DNA from 2 places in the Aromatoleum aromaticum EbN1 genome. Region 2 is predicted to be linked to the other one. Evidence: predicted binding sites of a transcription regulator. Region 2 holds the regulator's gene; the other holds the start of a gene.

Region 1 (7,260 bases), 1.8 Mb from region 2:
CGAAATCGGCCTGCAACCCGTGGCCGTGAGAAGCCTGGCGTTTTCGCTCGCCGACGCTGATCTCGCGGTGGTCGGTCCGCGCTATCTCGCTCCAGCGTTTGCGCCGGCCGCAACGGATCGGCTGCACTTCTCGGGTCACGTCAGCGCCGCAGCGACAGTCGAAGAGGGGGTGCCGACCACGGTGGATCTTGCGTTCGACGAGGCCGGCTTCAGCCTCAGTGACAAGGAACTGAGTTTCGGTCCGCTGACCGGGGTGGTGCCCTGGCGCGCGGAAGCTCGCACCGAAGCGCGACTGGCGGTCGCTGGCGGTCGCTGGCAAAAGCTCGGGCTGGGCGCCTTCGAACTTGTCGCGCAACTCGACGGGCAACGCGTCGACGTCGGCCGCGTCGCGATCCCGGTGCTCGACGGAGCGCTGGTCCTCGAGCGGCTGGCGCTCGTGCGCGATGCGACGGGCTGGCATGGCAGGGGTGCCGCTGTCGTCGAGCCGATATCGATGGCGCTGCTCGCCGAGGCGGCCGGCCTGCCGGCGATGTCCGGCGTGCTGAGCGCGTCACTGCCGGGGTTGCGCGTCGCGCCGGGCGAAATCTCGCTCGACGGCGCTCTGGTTATTTCGGTGTTCGGCGGCTACCTGCAGGCGACGCGCCTGCAATTGTTCGAACCGTTCGGCGTCGCATCGCATCTTTACGCGGACGTCCAGGCGCGCCACCTCGACCTCGGACAATTGACCGAAGCCTTCTCGTTCGGCAGCGTGTCCGGTTTTGTCGACGCGGACGTCCTCGGGCTGGAACTCGCGGGCTGGCAGCCGGTGCGCTTCGATGCACGCGTCGTCAGCAGCCCCGGAAGCTATCCGCGACGGATCAGCCAGCGTGCGGTGCAGAACATCAGCGCGCTCGGCGGGCCCGGCGCGGTGGCCGCGCTGCAGCGTGGGCTGCTCGGCGTGTTCGAGACGTTCGGCTACCGCGAGATCGGCATCTCCTGCGTCCTGCGCAACGGCGTATGCCGCATGGGCGGCCTCGATGATCCTGGGGCGCCCGGTGACGGCTACTACATCGTGCGTGGCGGCGGCGTCCCTGCGTTGAATGTCATCGGCTACAATCGGCGCGTCGATTGGAACGAGCTGATCGATCGTCTGCAGCGGGTCATCGCGTCGAACGCGCCCCCCGTCATCCAGTAGCAGTCGGAATTCGCGGCTTCGCCGCAACACGCCCGACTCGCCGCGGGCAGGAACAGGAGGCCGGATGATTGGATTCCCCAGAGTCGCTGTGCTCGGCGCCGTGGTGGCGACCGCCAGCGCCTGCGTGACGATCAATATCTATTTTCCCGCTGCGGCCGCGGAAAAAGCCGCCGATCGCATCATCGAGGACGTCTGGCAGCTCGGCGAAGGCGAGACGCCGACAATCCGACCGCAGCCGGACGGGGAGACGAAATGAATGCGATGACGAAGACGATGATGAAATGGCGCGGCTGGATCGCCGTGTTGCTGCTCGGCTTTGCCGGACTGGTGCTCGCGCAGGGGAACATCGAAATCGACACGCCGGCGATCGCGGCGCTCAAGCAGTCGATGCAGCAGCGTCATGCGAAGCTCGCGCTGTTGTACGCGTCGGGTGCCGTCGGGCTGGCGGCCGACGGCAACGTTGCCCTGCGCGATGCCTCCGGCGTCCCGCTCGCGCAGCGCGGCCAGGCGAATGCGCTGGTCGCCGCTGAAAACGCCGATCGCGCCGCCCTCTATCGCGAAATTGCACGCGCCAACGGTCATCCCGAGTGGGAGGCGGAGGTGCGCGCCACGTTCGCGCGGCGCTGGATCGAGCGCGCCCGGCCGGGCTGGTGGATCCAGCGCGATGGCAGCTGGGTGCGCAAGTGATGCCGGTCCTCGTCTTCGATATCGAGACCGTCCCGGATGTCGAAGGCATCCGCGTCCTCAACGGTCTGCCCGACGATCTCGATGATTACGAAGTCGCCGAGTTCGCTTTCCAGCAGCGGCGGGCGGCCAATGGCAGCGACTTCCTCCAGCATCACCTGCAGCGCGTTGTGACGATTTCGTGCGTGCTGCGGGACGCCTCCCAGTTCCGGGTCTTCTCGCTGTCCGAACCGGACTGCACGGAAGGCGAGATCATCCAGCGCTTCTACGACGGCATCGAACGCTTCACGCCGCAGATCGTGTCATGGAATGGCGGGGGTTTCGACCTGCCGGTGCTGCATTACCGCGGCCTGAAACACGGCGTGTCGGCACCGCGGTACTGGGACCAGGGTGAAGGGGATTACCAGGATTCGCGCGATTTCAAGTGGAACAACTACATCGGCCGCTATCACAGCCGGCACCTCGACCTGATGGACCTGCTCGCGCTGTACCAGCCGCGTGCGAACGCACCGCTCGACGAGATGGCGAAGCTGATGGGGTTTCCCGGCAAGCTCGGCATGGACGGTTCCGCAGTGTGGTGCGCGTGGCAGGACGAGCGTGCCGCGGAAATCCGCGATTACTGTGAAACCGATGTCGTCAACACCTACTTGGTGTACCTGGGTTTTCAGCGCATGCGCGGCCGGCTCGATGCGGTGGCGCACGCCGCCGAACTCGCCGTCGTGCGCGAAGCCCTCGGGCGCATCGACGCGCCGCACTGGAAGCAGTTCCTTGCCGCGTGGCCTGAAGTCTGAACCTCAAGGAGATATGCTCATGTCGCTCATCGGGACCATCATCATCGGCTTCATCGTCGGACTCCTTGCACGCCTGCTGCATCCTGGCAAGGATGGCCTCGGGATCATCATGACGACGCTGCTTGGCATCGCGGGAGCGATGCTCGCGACGTACGGCGGACAGTTCCTCGGCCTGTACCGGCCGGGGGAGCCCTCCGGCTTCATCGGCGCGCTTGTCGGCGCGATCATCATTCTGTTCATCGTGACCCGCCTGCGCAAATGATCGGCGCAGAGGGCTGAAAAAAACGGCCAGCGTTGAGCTGGCCGTCTGCATCTCGCGGTCGTGGCGGCATTCGCCGCCATGCAACTCAGTACACGTCGTGCTGGGTGTTATAGATGTTGAAGTGCCCGGTCGGCGTGATCAGCTTCGGATCCTTGATCACGGTCTTCAGTTCGAGCGTCTTGTCGTCGACGACGACGATCGCGGACTCCTTGTCCTTCGCCGACCACACCGAGAACCACACCTCGTTGCCATCCTTGTTGTATTCCGGCTGCACGACCCGCTTCGCGCCGTCGTCCTTCAGCCCCGCCCACTCGGCGATCGGCAGCACCTTCGAACCCGCCTGCAGGTTGCTCAAGTCATATACCGCCACGGTCTGGCTGACCTTGGCTTCCGGATGCAGCGGATTGTCGACATAGAGATGCTTCGACTTCGGGTGGGTCTTGATGAACAACGACCCTCCGCCCTGGCTCTTCAATGTGTCGACCATTTTCCACGCGTACTGCTTGTGCTTCACGGGATCGGTGCCGATCAGCGCGATCGTGTCGTCACCCAGGTGACCGGTTGCCCACACCGGACCGTACTTCGGATGCGTGAAGTTTGCGCCTCGCCCCGGATGCGGGATCTTGCCGACGTCGACAAGGCCGGCGAGCTTGCCGTCCTTCGCATCGATCGCCGCGACCTTGTTCGACTGGTTCGCTGCGACCATGAAGTAGCGCTTCGACGCGTCCCAGCCGCCGTCGTGCAGGTAGGGGGCCGAACCGATCTCGGTCGTCTTCAGGTTCTGGATGTCGGAGTAGTCGACCATCAGCGTCTTGCCGGTTTCCTTGACGTTGACGACGAACTCCGGCTTGAAGTGCGATGCGACGATTGCGGCGACGCGCGGCTCGGGGTGGTATTCCTGCGTATCGACGGTGAGGCCGCGGGTCGAGACGATCTTCTGCGGCTCGAGCGTGTCGCCGTTCATGATGACGAACTGCGGCGGCCAGTACGCGCCGGCGATCGCGTATTTATCCTCGTAGCCCTTGTACTTCGAGGTGTCGACCGAGCGGGCCTCGAGGCCGATGCGGATCTCGGCGACGTTGTCAGGCTTCTCCATCCACAGGTCGATCATGTTGATCTTCGCGTCCCGCCCGATCACGAACAGGTAACGGCCGGATGCCGAGATGCGGGAGATGTGCACCGCGTAGCCGGTCTTGACGATGTTGATGATTTTCTTCGTGTCGCCGTCGATCAGCGCGATCTCGCCGGTGTCGCGCAGCGTCGTCGAGAAGATGTTCGAGATGTTGTAGTCGTTCATCTTCTTATTCGGCCGCTGCTCGGGCGGGACGATGACTTTCCACGTCTCCTTCATTTGCGCCATGCCGAACTCGGGCGGTTGTGGAGGCGACTGCTGGATGTAGCGCGCCATCAGGTCGACATCGTCGTCGCTGAGTTCGCCCGACGTTCCCCAGTTCGGCATCCCGGCGGGAGATCCGTACTTGATGAAGACCTTGAGGTATTCGCTGCCCTTGGGGAGCGTTATGTCGGGGGTCAGCGGCTTGCCGGTGGCGCCCTTGCGCAGTACGCCGTGGCAGCCGGCGCAGCGCTGGAAGTAGATATTCCGCGCCTTGTCGAATTCCACCTTGGTCATCTTGGGAGCGTCGGGATTGATGTCCTGGTACATCTCGACGTCGGCCAGCGGAGAACCGCCGGCTTGGTACTTCGCCTCCGCTTCGCCGACATGTTCCTCGGTATTTGCCTGCGCGTATGCCTGAGACATTGCCATCGGCAGGCTCGCAAGCAGGAATGCACCGGTGGTCCAGCTTCTTCTCTTGCTACTCATGGTCTATCTCCCGTCATAAAGATTTTACGCAACACGGCTGACAGCCGCAGAGATTGAGCTTCTAAAGCGCCGGAATCCTTAACCTTGATCAAATTGCGGTCTTTTCCCGGCGATGACCCAGGGCGGGCGCTCATGCCGTGAGGGCGAGTTCCCGGAATGTGCGATTGTCATGGGCGAGGGAGTGGAGCGACACCACCGAGCCGATCATGATCAGTGCGGGCGATTCGAGCTGGGCGTGGCGTGCGGTGGCGACAAGGCGGTCGATGCGATCAGCGACGATGACCTGCCGGTCCGTCGTGCCAGCGTGAATCACGGCCGCGGGCGTGTCGGCAGGCAGGCCGTGGGCCATCAACTGGTGGCAGATGATTTCGAGCGCCGCGAGCCCCATGTAGATCACGACCGTCTGTTTCGGTCGTGCAAGGGCAGGCCAATCGAGGTTGACCGTGTCGTCCTTGAGATGTCCGGTCGTGAAGATCACCGAGCGGGCGTGGTCGCGATGAGTCAGCGGGATTCCTGTACAGGCTGCGATCCCGCAAGCCGCCGTGATGCCGGGCACGATCTCGCATTCGATGCCGCAGGCCAGCAGTTCCTCCATCTCCTCGCCGCCGCGACCGAACATGAACGGGTCGCCGCCCTTTAGCCTGACTACGTTGGTGCCGGTGCGCGCGAGTTGGACGAGCAGGTGATTGATCTGATCCTGGGGAAGGGCGTGATGTCCCGCCTCCTTACCGGCGTAGATCATTCGCGCCGTGGGGTTGATCAGTTCGAGAATGCCGTCGCCGACGAGGTGGTCGTAGACTACTGCCTGTGCGCCGGCCAGCAGGCGTGCCGCTTTCAGCGTGAGGAGTTCCGGGTCGCCGGGACCGGCGCCGACGAGATACACCTTGCCAGCCCGCGCGACTCGCGTCGGAAGATCGCTACCCCTTACCGCTGGATCGAAGCCGCCGATATTCTTGCTCATTAGAGCTCTCCGCTTATGCCGCGAATATGTGCGCCGCGGCCGATTCGAATGGCGCGAACAGGACGTTCGGGTGTCGCCACTTTATCCCTACTTGTAACCCGGGAAATTAACCGATATCAAGGAGGAGCAGGCTATGTCGCCGCGATACTCGGACGATGGCTGAACGGATACAGGGCGGCCTCCCGTCCAGAATCGCAAACCTTTCCTCCGCGGACTGACGAGGACCCCGAGAATGTTCTGTCGAAGCATCTTGATCGCAGCTTTTCTTCCGGCGCTGGTTTTTCCGGTTCACGCCCAGGGCATTGCTCCCGACGACACACGACAGTCCGAGCTGGTCCATATGGTTCGCCAGGACTGTGGCTCATGTCACGGCCTGACCCTGCAGGGCGGCCTCGGTCCGGCCCTCACTCCGGCGGCGCTGCGGGGAAAACCTCCGGAGGGGCTGATCGCGACGATTGTCGATGGTCGGCCCGGTACGCCAATGCCGTCGTTTCGCGGCCTGGTCGATGAATCGGAGGCTGCCTGGGTCGTGGAACGGCTCGTCGAAGGCTTTCCCGCGGATGGTGGCCCGGCGTCCACCCAACAGACGGCGGGCACGCGGTGACGGCGCCTTCGCCAGTCTGCCCATCGGCACCCGAAAAAGAGAGACGCATGATGTCCGGAAGCAAAGTGAAGCGTGCAGCATTGACTGTCTCGGTGCTCCTGCTGTCGGCGTGCGCTTCCCAACAGCCGGTCGCCTTGCGTGGTACCGGCGATCTCGGCGTCGTCGTCGAGCGCGCGACCGGACAGTTGCAGGTCATCGAGACGACGCATCGTCGGGCGCTCGCGCAGGTTTCGGGCCTCGGCGACCTGTCCCATGCATCGGTGGTGTTTTCACGGGACAGTCGTTATGCCTACGTCTTCGGCCGCGATGGGGGCCTGACGAAGGTGGATCTTCTCACGGCGACGATCGCGAACCGCGTGGTACAGGCCGGCAACGCGATCGGCGGCGCGATTTCCCAGGACGGACGCATCCTCGTCGCGCAGAACTACGAACCGGGCGGAATCAAGGCTTTCGACGCGGACACCCTGGAACTGCTCGCCGATGTGCCGGCCACCTACGGTCTCGATGGCAAGCGCTCGAAAGTCGTCGGGTTGGCCGACCTGCCGGGCAACCGTTTCGTCTATTCGCTGTTCGACGCGAACGAGATCCGGGTCACCGACCTCTCCGATCCGCGGCATCCGAAGACCGAGCGTTACCCATCCGGCAAGCAACCGTACGATGCGCTGGTGACGCCCGACGGGCGCTACTACATCGCCGGGCTGTTCGGCGAGGACGGTCTGTCGATGCTCGACCTGTGGCATCCCGAACTGGGCGTGCGCACGATCCTGCCGGGCTACGGCCGGGGCGAGCAGGCATTGCCGGTGTACAAGATGCCGCATCTGCGCGGCTGGGCCGTTGCCGCGGGACGCGCATACCTGCCGGCGATCGGCCGTCACGAAGTCCTGGTCGTCGAACTCGGCAGCTGGAAGGAGGTTGGGCGGATTCCGGTCAAGAGCCAGCCGGTGTTCGTGATGGCGAGGCCC
Region 2 (7,260 bases):
AGCTGCAGGATCTGCAGCTTCGTGTCCGAAGTGGGCATATCGACGACGGTGATGCGCCGTTGCGGCTTGAACAGTCCCGGCAGATGCGCATAGCTGTAAAGCGAAACGCGATCCGGGGACAGCGCAAGGACCTGTTCGAGCGTACGGTTGAAGCTGATGATGTTCTGTTTCGGCAACCCGTAGATCAGATCCAGGCTGATCGACTTGAAACCGGTTGCCCGGGCCGAGTCGATGACCAGCTTGGTTTCGTCGAAGCTCTGCACGCGATTGACCGCGACCTGAACGTCTTCGTTGAAGTCCTGGACCCCGACGCTCATGCGGTTGAAACCCAGGTCGGCAAGCAGCTTGACGGTTTCGAAGTCGACCTTGCGCGGGTCCACTTCAATCGAATATTCGCCGTTCGGCACCAGAGTGAAGCGTGAGCGGACCGAATCCATGAGCTGGCGCAGCTCGTCGTGCGAAAGGAAAGTCGGCGTTCCTCCGCCGAGGTGCAACTGGGTGACCTGATGGCTGCCGCCCAGCGCCTCGGCCTGCATGCCGATTTCTTTATCCAGGTATTTCAGGTACTTGGCGGAACGGGCATGATCTTTCGTGATGATCTTGTTACACGCGCAGTAGTAGCAAATCGTGTTACAAAATGGGATGTGGAAGTATAATGAAAGAGGCTTGCTTACCCCGCCCACTGCACGCTGGGCAAGCCAGTCCCGGAGGGCGCGGTGATCGAAGGCTTCGACGAAGCGATCGGCGGTCGGATACGACGTATAGCGCGGCCCGTTGATATCGAAGCGGCGTATCAGCTGCGGGTCGAATACAAGATCGTTCTGGCTGGTCATGGTTGTATCGCTCGGGTGCGTTTCGTACGATCGCAAAAAGCAGCGCCGTGGGGGTTGACGTGGATCAACGGACTTCCCTGGCAATCGTAAATCGGACTTGAACAGAGGGCATTATTATCGTGCAAATGAAGGCCACGGTGCCAATTACGGTAGCCAGTCTGAAAGTCGCGTGTTCCCAGTGCAACCTGGTCGAGCTGTGTCTGCCGTTCGGCATGTCCGAAAACGAGATCGACCGCCTCGACGAACTCGTCGGAGCGCGTCGCAAGATCAAGCGCCAGCACCACCTCTATCGCGCGGGCGACCCTTTCGAGGCGATCTACGCGATCCGCGCGGGTTCGTTCAAGACGAACGTGCTGCTTGAAGACGGACGCGAGCAGGTCACCGGTTTCCAGATGACCGGGGAGATGCTCGGGCTCGACGGCATCAGCACGGAACTGCATTCGTGCAATGCAATCGCGCTCGAGGACAGCGAAGTTTGCGTGATCGCTTACGGCAAGCTCGAAGAGCTGTCGCGCGTCGTCGAAGGTCTGCAGCATCAGTTCCACAAGGTGATGAGCCGCGAGATCGTCCGTGACCATGGCGTCATGACGCTGCTCGGTTCGATGCGCGCTGAAGAGCGCCTGGCGGCGTTCCTGCTGAACATGTCGCAGCGCTTCACCGCGCGCGGCTTCTCAGCGGCGGAATTCCACCTGCGGATGACGCGCGAGGAAATCGGCTCGTATCTGGGGCTGAAGCTGGAGACCGTGTCACGGGCGTTCTCGAAGTTCCAGGAAGAGGGACTGATCGCCGTCCAGCAAAAGCACATCCGCATTCTCAATATCTGCGGCCTGAAAAAGCTGATCCACCACCCGTCGCCGCGGGGCTGACCCGCATCAGGAACTGCGCGGCGGCGCGTCCTGCCGCCGTCGCGCGGTCATCGTCGCAGTCAGGGCGGCAACGTCCTGCTCCGTCAACAACTCGCGCGCATAGGGGAGCAGTTCGCCCTCTTCGCGCTCCATGTGGCGTCGGTAACGAGCCGTGAACTGCTCGACCTCCGCAGCCGACAGTTGCGCCGGCTCGCCGCGGGAAATCGGATCGAGCTTCGCCCGGATTGCCGCCCACGCCGCGAACATTTCCTGGTGGTCCGCCAGTATCCAGTCGATCAGCTCGTGGAGCGCTTCCCGGCGCCCGCCATCGACACGCGCGCGCAGAACCGGGAACAGGTCGTCTTCCTCGTCGAGATGATGATTGACGGCAGCCAGGTCGAAGTAACGCATCACGTTGGCTGCTGCCTGTTGTGCCTGTCGGTCGGCGCCATGCTCGGGCAGCCACGCCGCGAGGCGCGACAGTGTCGTGAGCTGCGCCTGCAGACGCCCGTGGCAGGCTTCGAGCATTTCGAGCGGCGTTTCCAGGCCGGGAGCAACGGGTATCAGGGAATCAGCCATCAGAAAGCTCCGGTAAGAACAAGAAAGCCGGCCGCATTCTTCGTCAACGCGACCGACACGATCCATGAAAAGACGAGCAATGCGCAGATCAGCGCGAAGATGCGTATGCCCATCGTCGCGCCACCGCGCAGCGCTATGTAGCCGAGCACCACGTAGACGACCAGCCCGATCACCTTCGCCGTGACCCACGGAGCGACGAACGGGTACTGCGCGCTCAGCACGGCGAGCGTGATCGCGCTGGCGAGAAACACGGTATCGACCACGTGCGGCACAACGCGGGTCGCGCGGTGATCGAGCAGCGGGCTGCGCCGCATCATCCAGATCCCCTGCAGCAGGAATCCCGACCCGCTCAGCATCGCACATAGGATGTGCAGGTGTTTGATCGCAGCGTACACCGCACTTCACCCCGGCCGGCCGTCACTGCGCGGGCGCAGATAAACGGGCAGATAGCGGGTTCCCCACAAGCCGAACACGCCGATCCAGCCGAGCGCCGCCGCGAGCATCACGCCGCTCGACCAGGAAGGCGGCACCAGTTCGCCGGCCACGCGCACCACCACGACGAGTTCGAGCCCGAGGAACAGCGACCACGTCAGCTTGTCCGCCACGAGCTTGCCGCCCGAATGTCCCAAAGTCACTCTCGACACCATTCCCAGCAGCACCGAGCCGAAGAATCCGACACCCAGCGCGTGCAGCGGCGCGAGGCCGAGCCATGCATGGCCGAACAGCGCAGCGACGCCCTGCAGCGTCGACAGCAGGAAAGCGATCCCGAGCCACGCGAAACCGATGTGCAGCATCCCCAAGAGGGGCACGCGCAACGCCGGGATGAGGCGCCATTGCACCGACAGCCACAGCGCAGTCGCCGCCGCCGGCGCATCGACGATCCACGTCATCGCACCGAATCCCGCCATCGCCAGCGCGCCGTGGATGACACTCGCCCCCAGCACGATGCCGAGCGCCCAGCGCGGACGGACAACGACGTAATCCTTGACGATGTTGCTGGAAAAAAACGGAATCATGCGGTGACAGACCGTAAAGAACACCGGCAGCAGGCACCACCACACTCCGAGGCCGATGGCCACACGCCCCCAGACGCCGTCACCGGTGATCGCGAAAACGAACCAGGCGAGCACTCCGAAGGCACCTGCCGCGAGCGCCGTGGTCACCAGTCGGGCGTGCAGCGAATCGGGATTGTCGTTGAATGCCACACCCCACAGCACCCGCAAAACACCGCCCCACCCGGCCAGCACCAGCAGCAGGCCGACCGCGAGCAGGCCGGGAATCCACAATCCGATGATTGCGACCGCCCACCCGGCGACGAGCAGACGCCACGGTGGCAGCCAGACTGTCACGGGCACGTCCTGCGCGCCCTGCCAGCGGGGCATCGCGGTGAGGAGAAAACCGAACATGAACAACGGGAACACACCGGCGAGGACCAGTAACGCGTGCATCCAGCCCGGCGGAAGCGTCCACGCCAGCGGCGCCACCGCACCAACGCGGCTCACGAGCTCGAATGCCCACAACACGAAGGCCACGAGCAACATCACACCACCGGAAAAGAACATCGCCCGGTGCGGCGCTGCGAAAAGAATCGGCGGCGCGGACGCGGCCTTGGTTTGAGTCTGCATGGTGCTGCGTTCCTTCAGTGAATTCCTATCCGGGCCGTTACTGCCGGGAATTCCGGGGCCAAGGGTCCGACACGGTAGAATGCCCAGTTGTTTCCGCTGGAGGCCAAGATGCCCAACCCCACTGCCGACATCCCCACCCTGCTGCGTCAGATTTCGTTCTTCAGCGAACTTTCCGCCGACGACATCGACCGGGTTGCCCGCTACACCCGGGAACGCACGCTGGAAAAAGGTGAAGTCCTGTTCCAGCGCGGCGACCCGGTCCATGGTTTCTTTTTCGTCGTTTCCGGGCAGATGAAACTCGCGGTTTCGTCGGCCCAGGGCAACGAGAAGGTGGTCGAGATCATCAGCCCGATGAACAGCTTTGGTGAAGCGGTGATGTTCCTGAACCGCCCGTATCCCGTTTTCGCCGAAGGACTCGTGGCCACCCGCCTCCTGCACATCGGGCAAGCCGTCGTCTCGGATCTGATCGACCAGGACTCCAGCTTTGCACGCAAATTGCTGGCGGGCATGGCCATCCGGTTGCACAGCATGATCCAGGACGTCGAAATCTATTCGTTACGCTCGAGCACCCAGCGCGTGATCGGCTATCTGCTGCAGCAAGTCGAGCAGGACGGCGCCACCGGCGCTCGCGACATCCAGCTGCCGACCAGCAAGCAGGTCATTGCCTCGCGTCTGAACCTGACTCCCGAAACACTCTCGCGAATTTTTCACGACCTCGTAAATGCAGGACTGATCACCGTCCACGGCAAGCACATCGCCTTGCACGATCCCGTCGGCCTCGCCCATTACCAGGGCTGATCGCAAAAGCTGGCGGGCTTGCACGCCCGAAGTATTCTCCCCAGCGCCCGAAGTGCTCACCTTGACTCGGGTCAATTGCATAAAGAAGCCCGTGAACAGGCGGCGGCAACCGGAAAAACCGCGGGACGGATCCAGCTCAATGCTCGAGAACATAGCTCCCGGGCGCATCCTCGAGGCGGGGATATGCTTCCGATGCCGCCGCCCGCGCCTCGACCAGCTCTCCGCATCGCGGCGTGAGCCAGTTCATCCAGTCGGTCCACCAGCTGCCAACCTCTTCCACAGCTTTCGCGTGCCACGCTTCCGCAGCGTCAGACCGGTGCGCGTCGGCGACACGGTACTTGCGCTTCGGCGGAGTCACGGGAGGATTGACGATACCGAGGATGTGCCCCGAGCTCGACAACACATAGCGCTTCGGTCCGGTGACGAAGTTGTTCACGCGATAAGCCTCGTGCCACGGCGCGATGTGGTCGTCCTCTGTGGCGACGGCGTACAGCGGCTGCGTGATGCAGGCGAGATCGATCGGCTCGCCCGCCACCGTCAGCGCATTCGGCTCGATCAGCCGGTTGTGCAGGTAGAGTTCGCGCAAATACCATGAATGCATCGCACACGGCATCCGCGTCGTGTCCATGTTCCAGTACAGCACGTCGAACGGCGGCGGCGCCTCGCCATACAGCCAGCCGTGGACGACGTAGTGCCAGATGAGACTGTTGGAGCGCAACAGGCGGAACGCGGAAGCCATCTCCTTGCCGTCGAGGAACCCCTTGCGCGCCATGCTGGCGGTCAGATAGCGGATGCTTCCCTCGTCGATGAAGACTTCGATGTCGCCGGGTTTGCGAAAATCCACCAGCGTCGCCAGCAACGTCCAGTCCGCCACCGGAACGTCTTCCGGCGGGAAACGCCGATTGGCCCACGCCATGTACATCGACAGTGCTGTCCCGCCGATGCAGTAGCCCACGGCGTGCACCCGCGCGGCACCGGTAAAGCGCCGGGCGGTCTCGACAACCGCGTGAACCCCGTCCTGCAGGTAACCGTCGAACCCCACATCGTGCATCCCGGCGTCCGGGTTCTTCCAGCTCGTGATGAACACATCCAGCCCCTGGTCGAGGAGGAAGCGGATCATGCTTTTCCTCGGGGCCAGGTCGAGGATGTAGAACTTGTTGATCCAGGGCGTGACGATCACGACCGGCTCGGCATGCACTTTGGCCCGAGTCGGGGCGTAATGAATGATTTCCAGCAGATCGTTGCGAAAGACGACCGCGCCGGGCGTCGTCGCCAAGTTCCTGCCGACGTCGAAATCGTGCGGATCGGTCATGCGCACGTTCCCCGCCCGCAGGTCGCCGAGAAAAATGCCGTATCCGCGCAAGAGGCTCGCGCCGCAGGTCTGCGTAGCCTTGCGCATCGCGACGGGGTTCGTCGCATAGAAGTTCGTCGGCGCCACCGCATTGATCCACTGTCGCCACCAGAAAGCAGCCCTGCGGCGCTCCTTGCCGGACATTCCGGGCGAATCGTAGAGCATGTCCTGCATGTGGTGGGTAACTGCCAAATACCACTCCTTGACCAGGTCCCAGGACGCTACATCGGTCCATACCGGGTCGGCAAAGCGTTCGTCGTCGGCATTCGGGCTGACCGGATCGGGATTCGCCAGCCCCATAAGGCGGCGCCACGAGTGCTCCTGCAGACGCCAAAGCTCGGATGACAGGCCGGCAACCCTTTCCGCAAATTCCTGCGGATGCGCAAACCAGGCGAGTTGCGCATGCACGATCGGCGCTGCGACGCCGAGGGGATCGACAGTGCCTTCGACGTGGCCGTGAATCTCGTGCAGCGTCCGCCGCACTGCCTGCGGCGGCGTGAGGGGACCGGAGGGCTTTGCGTTTCTGACTGAATCCATGCTCATCATCTCGTCGTTCTATGGAGCGAATCGCCCGATGCTGCAATCGCGCAGCCGAAAAAATCGTGCTCAATCGAGCGCGTAGGTCTGTCCCGCCGAGGGAATCGTAATCCCGGCCCAGTGCAACCGCGAGGCGAGCGCATCGGCAAACGCCGACGCGGCTTCCTGTTCGCCGTGAACAACGAACGTTCGACGCGGCGCCTCTTCGATGTGCCCGAGCCACTCGAGCAGCCCCGGCTGGTCTGCATGGGCCGAGAGTCCTCCGATGGTATGAATCTGCGCACGCACTGCGATGGACTCACCGAACAGCGTGATCGTGCGTACCCCGTCGACCAGCCGGCGACCCAGCGTCCCTGCCGCCTGAAAGCCGCAGATCACGATGCTGCATTCGCTGCGGCCGACGTTGTACTTGAGGTGATGACGGATACGCCCGGCTTCGCACATGCCGCTTGCCGAGATGATGACCAGCCCTGAGGCCTGTGCGTTCAATGCGATCGAGTCTTCGACGTCCTGGACGAAGCGCACGCTGATCCTTTCCGGATGGGCGCGAATCCAGACGAGCAGGGATCGGGTTTCCTCGTCCCACAGCTCATCGTACTGCAGGGTCAGCTTCGTCACGGCCGAGGCCATCGGAGAATCGACGACGACTTCGAGCCGCGGGATCTTCCCCGCCCTGACAAGATCGGCAAGAA

What was found. The regulator FNR, encoded in region 2, switches genes on or off when oxygen is low (the NO sensors DNR and NnrR bind a similar motif). The targets are predictions, from matches to a motif close to TTGANCTAGNTCAA.
Region 1: the regulator FNR is predicted to act here: its motif matches at 5,801-5,814, upstream of cobA (uroporphyrinogen-III C-methyltransferase).

What each region holds. Positions count from the first base shown of each region.
Region 1 covers NC_006513.1:518,538-525,797, reverse strand. The annotation lists gene EBN1_RS02470 (translocation/assembly module TamB domain-containing protein) at 1-1,174, shown strand, start outside; gene EBN1_RS02465 (hypothetical protein) at 1,239-1,430, shown strand; gene EBN1_RS02460 (YdbL family probable chaperone protein) at 1,427-1,861, shown strand; gene EBN1_RS02455 (3'-5' exonuclease) at 1,861-2,649, shown strand; gene EBN1_RS02450 (GlsB/YeaQ/YmgE family stress response membrane protein) at 2,669-2,911, shown strand; gene EBN1_RS02445 (nitrite reductase) at 2,997-4,733, opposite strand; gene cobA (uroporphyrinogen-III C-methyltransferase) at 4,864-5,694, opposite strand; gene EBN1_RS02435 (c-type cytochrome) at 5,927-6,298, shown strand; gene EBN1_RS02430 (cytochrome D1 domain-containing protein) at 6,346-7,260, shown strand, end outside.
Region 2 covers NC_006513.1:3,047,488-3,054,747, reverse strand. The annotation lists gene hemN (oxygen-independent coproporphyrinogen III oxidase) at 1-833, opposite strand, end outside; gene fnr (fumarate/nitrate reduction transcriptional regulator Fnr) at 959-1,699, shown strand; gene EBN1_RS14570 (hemerythrin domain-containing protein) at 1,706-2,257, opposite strand; gene EBN1_RS14565 (SirB2 family protein) at 2,257-2,652, opposite strand; gene EBN1_RS14560 (NnrS family protein) at 2,659-3,882, opposite strand; gene EBN1_RS14555 (Crp/Fnr family transcriptional regulator) at 3,991-4,680, shown strand; gene EBN1_RS14550 (PHA/PHB synthase family protein) at 4,817-6,568, opposite strand; gene EBN1_RS14545 (MBL fold metallo-hydrolase RNA specificity domain-containing protein) at 6,638-7,260, opposite strand, start outside.